3 regions of the Paenarthrobacter sp. 22069 genome follow, and region 3 is predicted to be linked to each of the others. Evidence: riboswitches for the same ligand, from Rfam matches in the RefSeq annotation. Region 3 holds a riboswitch; each other region holds the start of a gene.

Region 1 (2,255 bases), on a different contig from region 3:
GGATCACAAAGCACGAACCGAACAGTGAGCGGGCGGCCACCACCCGGTCGCCGGCAGCCAGCAGGGCACCAAGGGCAGTGAACACCGCGGACATTCCCGACGCCGTCGCGAAGCATGCCTCAGTGCCTTCCAGCAGCCTGAGCCGTTCCTGGAATGTGGCCACCGACGGGTTGCCGTAGCGGGAGTAGACAAAGCGCTCATCCTCGCCGGTGAATGCGCGTTCGGCTGCCGCGGCGGACTCGTAGACGAAGCCGGAATTCAGGAAGATGGCCTCGGACGTTTCCTGGAAGTTGGTTCGGTCAAGGCCGCCGCGGACGGCCTGTGTGTCGGGGTTCCAGCCGGGGGCGTCTTGGTTGAAGCTCACTTAGTTCTTTCCGAGGTTGGTGGGCAGGCCGCGGTTCTTCCAGCCATTGACGGTACGTTCGCCGTAATGGTCCGGCTCGCCTTCGAAGCCTTCCAGCACGCTGTAGGACGTGAAGCCGGCCTGGGTGGCGGCGGTGGCCGCGGCAATGGAGCGCTGGCCGGAGCGGCACAGGAACACCAGTTCCGCGCTCGGGTCTTCCGGCGCCTGCTCCTTGAGGTCCTGGACGAAGCGCGGGTTGGGGATGCCGCCGGGGAAGGTCCATTGGATGAACAGCGGATCGTTGTCCGTGGCCTTTGTGTCCGGGATGCCGATGTGGGCCCATTCGCCCTCCGTGCGGACGTCCACCAGGATGGCGCCCTGCTCCAGCTTGGCCCAGGCTTCCTCCGGGGTCAGGTCTCCTGCGTAGCTCATGCGTGCCCCTCGCCGTCGAATTCGAGGTCTCCAGCGGCGTCGAGCTGGTCCACGGCGGTGGCCACGGCGGCATCTGCGGAAGCGATCGCTGACGGAAGGACGATCGCCTGCGCCACGATCACGCTGGTGCCGTTGAAGGTTGCAGCCGGGCTGCCGTGCAGCACGTAGCCTTCGGCAAGGGCGTTGGAGATCCGCTCACAGAATTCACGGTTGTCCGCGCCGCTGATAAGGCGGTAGGACAGTCTTTCCTCGGGGGCAGGTGCGTCAGACATGACGGAACTCCTTCTTTCACGCTTGCAGCTCGAATCGGTCGATATGCCGAGTATTCACCTGAGGCACCCCGCCGCGAAAGGGAGGGTTGCCGACCGGCCAGTCAGGGCTTCACACCGGTACTCATTACTCCCCAAAAACGTAACACCTGCCGCGAAAACCCGCATCGCCGCCGTCGTCATGTTCCGTAATTCAGCAGGCGCCCAAGGCGATAAGGTTCCTAGGGTGGGGCACCCCCGACGCCAGAGCAATGAGTGCCGGGGGGGGGGGTTCTTGTCAGCATCCGGGGAAACACGTCGCACCCCGCGGTCCGCCGCAGCCGTCCACGTTCCCTCGTCTCCGTGGTGGCCGGGCTCCTCATCAGCCTTCTGGCCCTGGTGGGCCTGGCAGCTGCAGCCGATGCAGGTGCGGCGCAAGCCGATGCCGCCCGGCAGCTGCGGGCGCCCCTGACCGGGAAAACCATGGCTCGGGGCGGCGCTCGAATGGGGCGAGGACACCGCTGCCGGCTTCAGCGACGGGCTAGGCGTTCAGGACGAAAAATGCTGTGGCACGCAAGTGCCACAGCATTAAATCATGTTCCGAGGGCCGGCCGGAGCCCTTACGGAGAGGGCCGGAGTTTCAAGACAGCCGCGGGTAGCTGCTCAGGATGTAGTCGGCCGCGGCAGGGCCCTTCATCCGAAGCCCGTTGTGGCGGAGTGAAACCTTGTGCTTCATGGCTGCCCAGAAATTCGATTCGGGGCCGGGTGCCTGCTGGTTGATGAAGCACCAGCTCGTGTAAAGCCCATAGAGGCGGTCACGGTCCAGGTTGGATCCTGAGACCTGGTCAAAGTGGGTAGCTTCCTGCAGGAAGATGTCGAACTGCGAATGTGCCATTGCGGCTTCCCTTCGCTCAGTGCTCGGTGCCACCGTTCGGCTACAGCAGCGGTATCCCGTGTCCTGCACAAGGACAGCGGTTCATAAACACCATGCCGTCCACAAGAACGGAACCAGGGACGCTCTCACCGTATGTCTACGCTGTAGACTTTACCTGTAGACTACAGATACGGCAAGCGACTGGAGTAATCGCTTCCGTGACCCGCCCGGCATTCAGGATGGACAACATGGCTTCCCCAAAAACCGTCACAACAGCCAGCCGCAAGGCCAGGCTGAGCCGGGACGTGGTGCTGGCGAAAGCCTTGGAAGTCGTGGACGCCGAAGGGCTCGATGCACT
Region 2 (2,255 bases), on a different contig from region 3:
ACCCCACCTACAACGGACTCGTCTACGCACGCGACCTCGGAGCGGACGGCGCCCTGGGCGCCAACCTGTCCTACATCCTCAAGGCCCGTGTCCAGCTGCTGCGGGACCTCGGCTCGGCGGTATCACCGTTCAACGCGTTCCTCATTTCGCAGGGCCTTGAGACGTTGAGCCTGCGGGTGGAACGGCATGTTGCCAACGCCACCGAAGTGGCGCGCTGGCTGGAGGCAAGGGACGACGTCGAATCGGTCGCCTACGCGGGGCTGCCGTCCAGCCGTTGGTACGAGCGTGGCCGCAAGTACGGGCCCAAAGGGACTGGCGCCGTTGTTTCCTTCAACCTGGCCGGCGGGGCGGAGGCGGGCAAGCGCTTCGTCGATGCCCTCGAGCTGCACTCCCATGTGGCGAATATCGGCGACGTCCGCTCCTTGGTCATCCACCCGGCGTCGACCACCCACAGCCAGCTTTCCCCGGAACAGCAGGTAGTGGCCGGGGTGAACCCGGGGCTGGTACGGCTGTCCGTCGGCCTGGAGCACATCGATGACATCCTGGCCGACCTCGAAGCGGGCTTCCGCGCCGCCAAGGAGGCCTAGCAGGCAGCCGGGCGTAAGGCGCGCCGGGTACCCCGGGCGTCGGTAGCGCATGCAACCGACGCCTGATCGGGTCCAGCGCCGGCGGCAAGCCGGGAAGTCACAACCGGTCATACTCTTGGCCTGGAGCGGGGGGTGTTTCGTACACTCGTACCAGGTCATGAGTGCCAGTGACAGCCCCGGCTTGCTGGCCGGCAACCCTCCTTCCGCGGTGGGGTGCCCCGGGTGAGGACCTGGCCTGCCGGTCAGACGACGGTGGGCAAACGCGTAGAAGAGGTCTTGCCATGACGGTTACCGTCGCCCGTACCACCGCCCCCGAACACGGAATCGTCCGTTACGCCTCCATTGGCGGACTGGAGCTTGAAGCCGGGGGATACCTTCCCGACGTCACGCTGGCCTACGAAACCTGGGGCACCCTGAACGCGGACGGCAGCAACGCCATCCTGATCGAGCACGCCCTCACCGGCAGCACCCACGTGACCCGCGGGGACACCGACGAAGAGGGCTGGTGGGAACAACTGGCCGGGCCGGGCGCCCCCGTGGACACCGACCGGTTCTTCGTGGTCTCGGTCAACATCGTGGGCGGCTGCTACGGGTCCACCGGCCCCTCCTCGCCGGCCCCGGATGGAGTCCCCTGGGGTTCCCGCTTTCCGCTCGTCACGCTCCGGGACAGCACCGTCGCGGAGGCCAGGCTGGCGGACCAGCTGGGCATCCGGAGCTGGTTCGCGGTCCTGGGCGGATCCATGGGCGGCGCCCGCGCCCTGGAATGGGCCGTCACCTACCCGGAGAGGGTACAGCGCTGCGCCGTCATCTCCGTCGGCGCCGCCAGCACGGCCGAACAGATCGCCTTTGCCCAGGCCCAGACCTTGGCCATCAGGCAGGATCCACACTTTAACGGCGGCGACTACTACGGCGGCCCCTGCCCTGAGGAAGGGCTGGCGCTCGCCCGGCGCATTGCCCACATCACCTACCGGTCCGCAGCCGAACTCGAAGGCCGCTTCGGCAGGGCGCACCAGGCGCCGGAGTCGCCCCTGCAGGGGGGCGTGCTCGCCGCCCGAGGCCGCTACCAGGTGGAAAGCTACCTGGACCACCAGGGCAACAAGCTCGTGAAGCGCTTCGACGCCAACAGCTACATTGCCCTGACCGAGGCGCTGATGAGCCACGATATCTGCCGCGGCAGGGGAACCCTGGCCGAGACCCTCGCCAGGTCCACCGCCCGTTTCTTCGTGGCGGCCGTTGACTCCGACCGGCTGTATTTTCCATCGCAGTCCCGGGAACTCGCCCAGGCGCTGCCAGGGGACGTGGATGTCCACGTCATCCAGGCGCCCATCGGGCACGACGGCTTCCTGACTGAAATCGGCCAGCTGGGCGACCAGTTGCGGAGCAGCTTCCTGGTCTAGAAGGCAGCGCGCAACGCCCACGCCTGCGGGCACCAGCTAAAGGCGGATGTGCATTCCTGCAGATGCCCTCTGCACTATTCGGCGTTGAGGTTGCACTCAGCGCAGACCATACTCATCCAATCCGGCTTTCGTGGTGTGCATCACACCCGACTGCCACCGATTTGGTCCCCGTGGTGTCGACGACGACGCCGAAGGAGTTCACATGAGTACGGAAAACTCCGCCGCAAGGCGCACAGAGGAAACTGATGTTAGGGCCTCCGGCCTCAAGAAG
Region 3 (2,255 bases):
CCACCACCACGCTGCGCCGGTTGTAGACCTTGACCAGAAGTTCGTTCTTCTGGCGCAGTGAGCCTTCCACCTTCTGGCGCAGGATGGACTCGTCGAAGACGTCCTGGACCCGGATGCCCAGGCGGGCCACCTTGTCCATATAGGCGGGGCCGATGCCGCGGCCGGTGGTGCCGATGGCGCGGCTGCCCAGGAAGCGTTCAGTCACCTTGTCCAGGACCTGGTGGTACGGGGCCACCAGGTGGGCGTTCGCGGATACCCGCAGTTTTGAGGTGTCCGCGCCGCGGGCCTGGAGACCGTCGATTTCCTGGAAAAGGGCCTCGAGGTTCACCACACAGCCGTTGCCGATAATGGGGACGGCATTGGGGCTGAGGATGCCTGCCGGCAGCAGCTTGAGTTCGTACTTTTCACCGCCTACGACGACGGTGTGCCCGGCGTTGTTGCCGCCGTTGGGCTTGACGACGTAGTCAACACGGCCGCCCAGCAGGTCGGTGGCCTTGCCTTTTCCTTCGTCGCCCCACTGGGCTCCTACGATCACAATTGCTGGCATGGGATCCTCCCCCATTCGTTCGGGCTGCCCGTGTCCGGCCACCAGGTGGCGGGCCCGTGCAGCGCCGTTCATGAGAATGCCCCGAACAGACCGGCCTTCGCCAGGCCGCGTTGCGGCGCAGCGACGCAAGAGTTCGGGGGCTCTTACCACCCAAGTTTAGCGGATCGGGCACTTTGTCCAGCGTGTGGCCCGCCGCCGTCCCATGGATATCCGGACCGCGGCGGCGTCGGGCCGCCTACTCGTCCTCGGCCTCCCCTGCAGGCCGCGGGGTTCATCCAGGTAGTGGTCCGACATGCCACGCATCTCGAAAAGCAGGACAGCGATTCAGGGAGGGAGCGGCTGCCGGCTGTGGGGCACGGAACCAGGCGACACATTCCGGACGGATTTGCCCGGACCGCGCCCGCTCGATTTAAGTGGGAGTGAACCATCCGGAGCGGCTGAGAGACCTGGCTCAGTGACGCCGCAGCAACCACGGCCCGGCATCAACAGATGCTTGCCGAAGGTGCTACTGCCAGGACCGATGGAAAGGAATCCAGCATGTCCCTGAACACTGACCACATCCGCGTAACCCACGCCGGCTCGTTGCCCCGCACGCCGGAGCTCATCGCGGCCAACGCCGCCAAGGAATCGGAGGGAATTACCCCCGGCTTCCTTGAACTCCTCGAAGGCTCCGTGGTGGACGTGGTGCAGCGCCAGAAGGACCTGGGCATCGACATCCCCAATGACGGCGAGTACGGGCACACCATGTCCAGTTCCGTGGACTACGGGGCGTGGTGGAACTACTCCTTTGCACGGCTGGGCGGCCTGCAGCCCACGGACGTGGACCGCTGGGCCGAGGCCGGCGTACGCCGCTCGTCACCCGGCAACGTTGTCCTGACCTCGTTCCCCGACCGCCGGGACCGGCAGGCGTTCAACGAGGCCTACAACGATCCCTCCTCAGGCATCCTCACCCACCGAAAGAGCGTGGCCCAGCCCAAGATCACCGGGCCCCTGAGCTACACCGGCCAGGACCTGGTGGCATCCGACGTCCGGAACCTGAAGACCGGGCTGGCCGCGGCTGGGCTCTCGGACGGCTTCGTCGCCTCCCTCTCCCCCGGATCCTGCGCGCGGCTGGCCAATGAGTACTACAAGACGGACGAGGAACTCCTCTACGCCTGCGCCGATGCCATGCGGGAGGAATACAAAGCCATCATCGACGCCGGCCTCACGGTCCAGCTCGACGATCCGTCCCTGGCCGAGAGCTGGGACCAGATCAACCCGGAGCCGTCCCTGGAGGACTACCTGAAGTTCATCCAGCTGCGGGTGGAGGCCACCAACTGGGCATTGCGCGACCTCCCCCAGGACCAGATCCGGCTGCACGTCTGTTGGGGTTCCTGGCACGGCCCCCACACCACGGACATCCCCCTCGCCGACATCATCGGGTCGGTGCTGCAGGTCAACGCGGGCGCATACTCCTTCGAAGCAGCCAACGTCCGCCACGAACACGAATGGCGGGTGTGGGAGGACACCAAGCTCCCCGAGGGCAAGGTGATCATCCCCGGCGTCGTTTCGCACGCCACCAACGTGGTGGAACATCCCGACCTGGTGGCAGACCGCATTGTCCGCTTTGCGGAAATCGTGGGCCGCGGGAACGTTATCGCCTCCACCGACTGCGGCTTGGGCGGCCGCGTCCACCCGCAGATCGCCTTCGCAAAACTGGAGGCGCTGG

The links. Region 3 has a riboswitch for S-adenosylmethionine ahead of ACTJK0_RS15160 (cobalamin-independent methionine synthase II family protein). Riboswitches for the same ligand answer to the same signal wherever they lie in the genome.
Region 1: linked by a shared signal. The riboswitch ahead of ACTJK0_RS05675 (DUF1737 domain-containing protein) and the one ahead of ACTJK0_RS15160 (cobalamin-independent methionine synthase II family protein) in region 3 are both predicted to bind S-adenosylmethionine.
Region 2: linked by a shared signal. The riboswitch ahead of metX (homoserine O-acetyltransferase MetX) and the one ahead of ACTJK0_RS15160 (cobalamin-independent methionine synthase II family protein) in region 3 are both predicted to bind S-adenosylmethionine.

The regions. Positions count from the first base shown of each region.
Region 1 is NZ_JBQEQF010000005.1:128,999-131,253, reverse strand. It holds gene ACTJK0_RS05685 (O-succinylhomoserine sulfhydrylase) at 1-364, opposite strand, end outside; gene ACTJK0_RS05680 (rhodanese-like domain-containing protein) at 365-775, opposite strand; gene ACTJK0_RS05675 (DUF1737 domain-containing protein) at 772-1,047, opposite strand; SAM riboswitch class IV at 1,061-1,176, opposite strand; gene ACTJK0_RS05670 (hypothetical protein) at 1,664-1,918, opposite strand; gene ACTJK0_RS05665 (TetR/AcrR family transcriptional regulator C-terminal domain-containing protein) at 2,146-2,255, shown strand, end outside.
Region 2 is NZ_JBQEQF010000012.1:47,637-49,891, forward strand. It holds gene ACTJK0_RS11360 (bifunctional o-acetylhomoserine/o-acetylserine sulfhydrylase) at 1-587, shown strand, start outside; SAM riboswitch class IV at 741-856, shown strand; gene metX (homoserine O-acetyltransferase MetX) at 869-1,984, shown strand; gene ACTJK0_RS11370 (MFS transporter) at 2,187-2,255, shown strand, end outside.
Region 3 is NZ_JBQEQF010000018.1:7,783-10,037, reverse strand. It holds gene ACTJK0_RS15165 (adenylosuccinate synthase) at 1-547, opposite strand, end outside; SAM riboswitch class I at 969-1,074, shown strand; gene ACTJK0_RS15160 (cobalamin-independent methionine synthase II family protein) at 1,085-2,255, shown strand, end outside.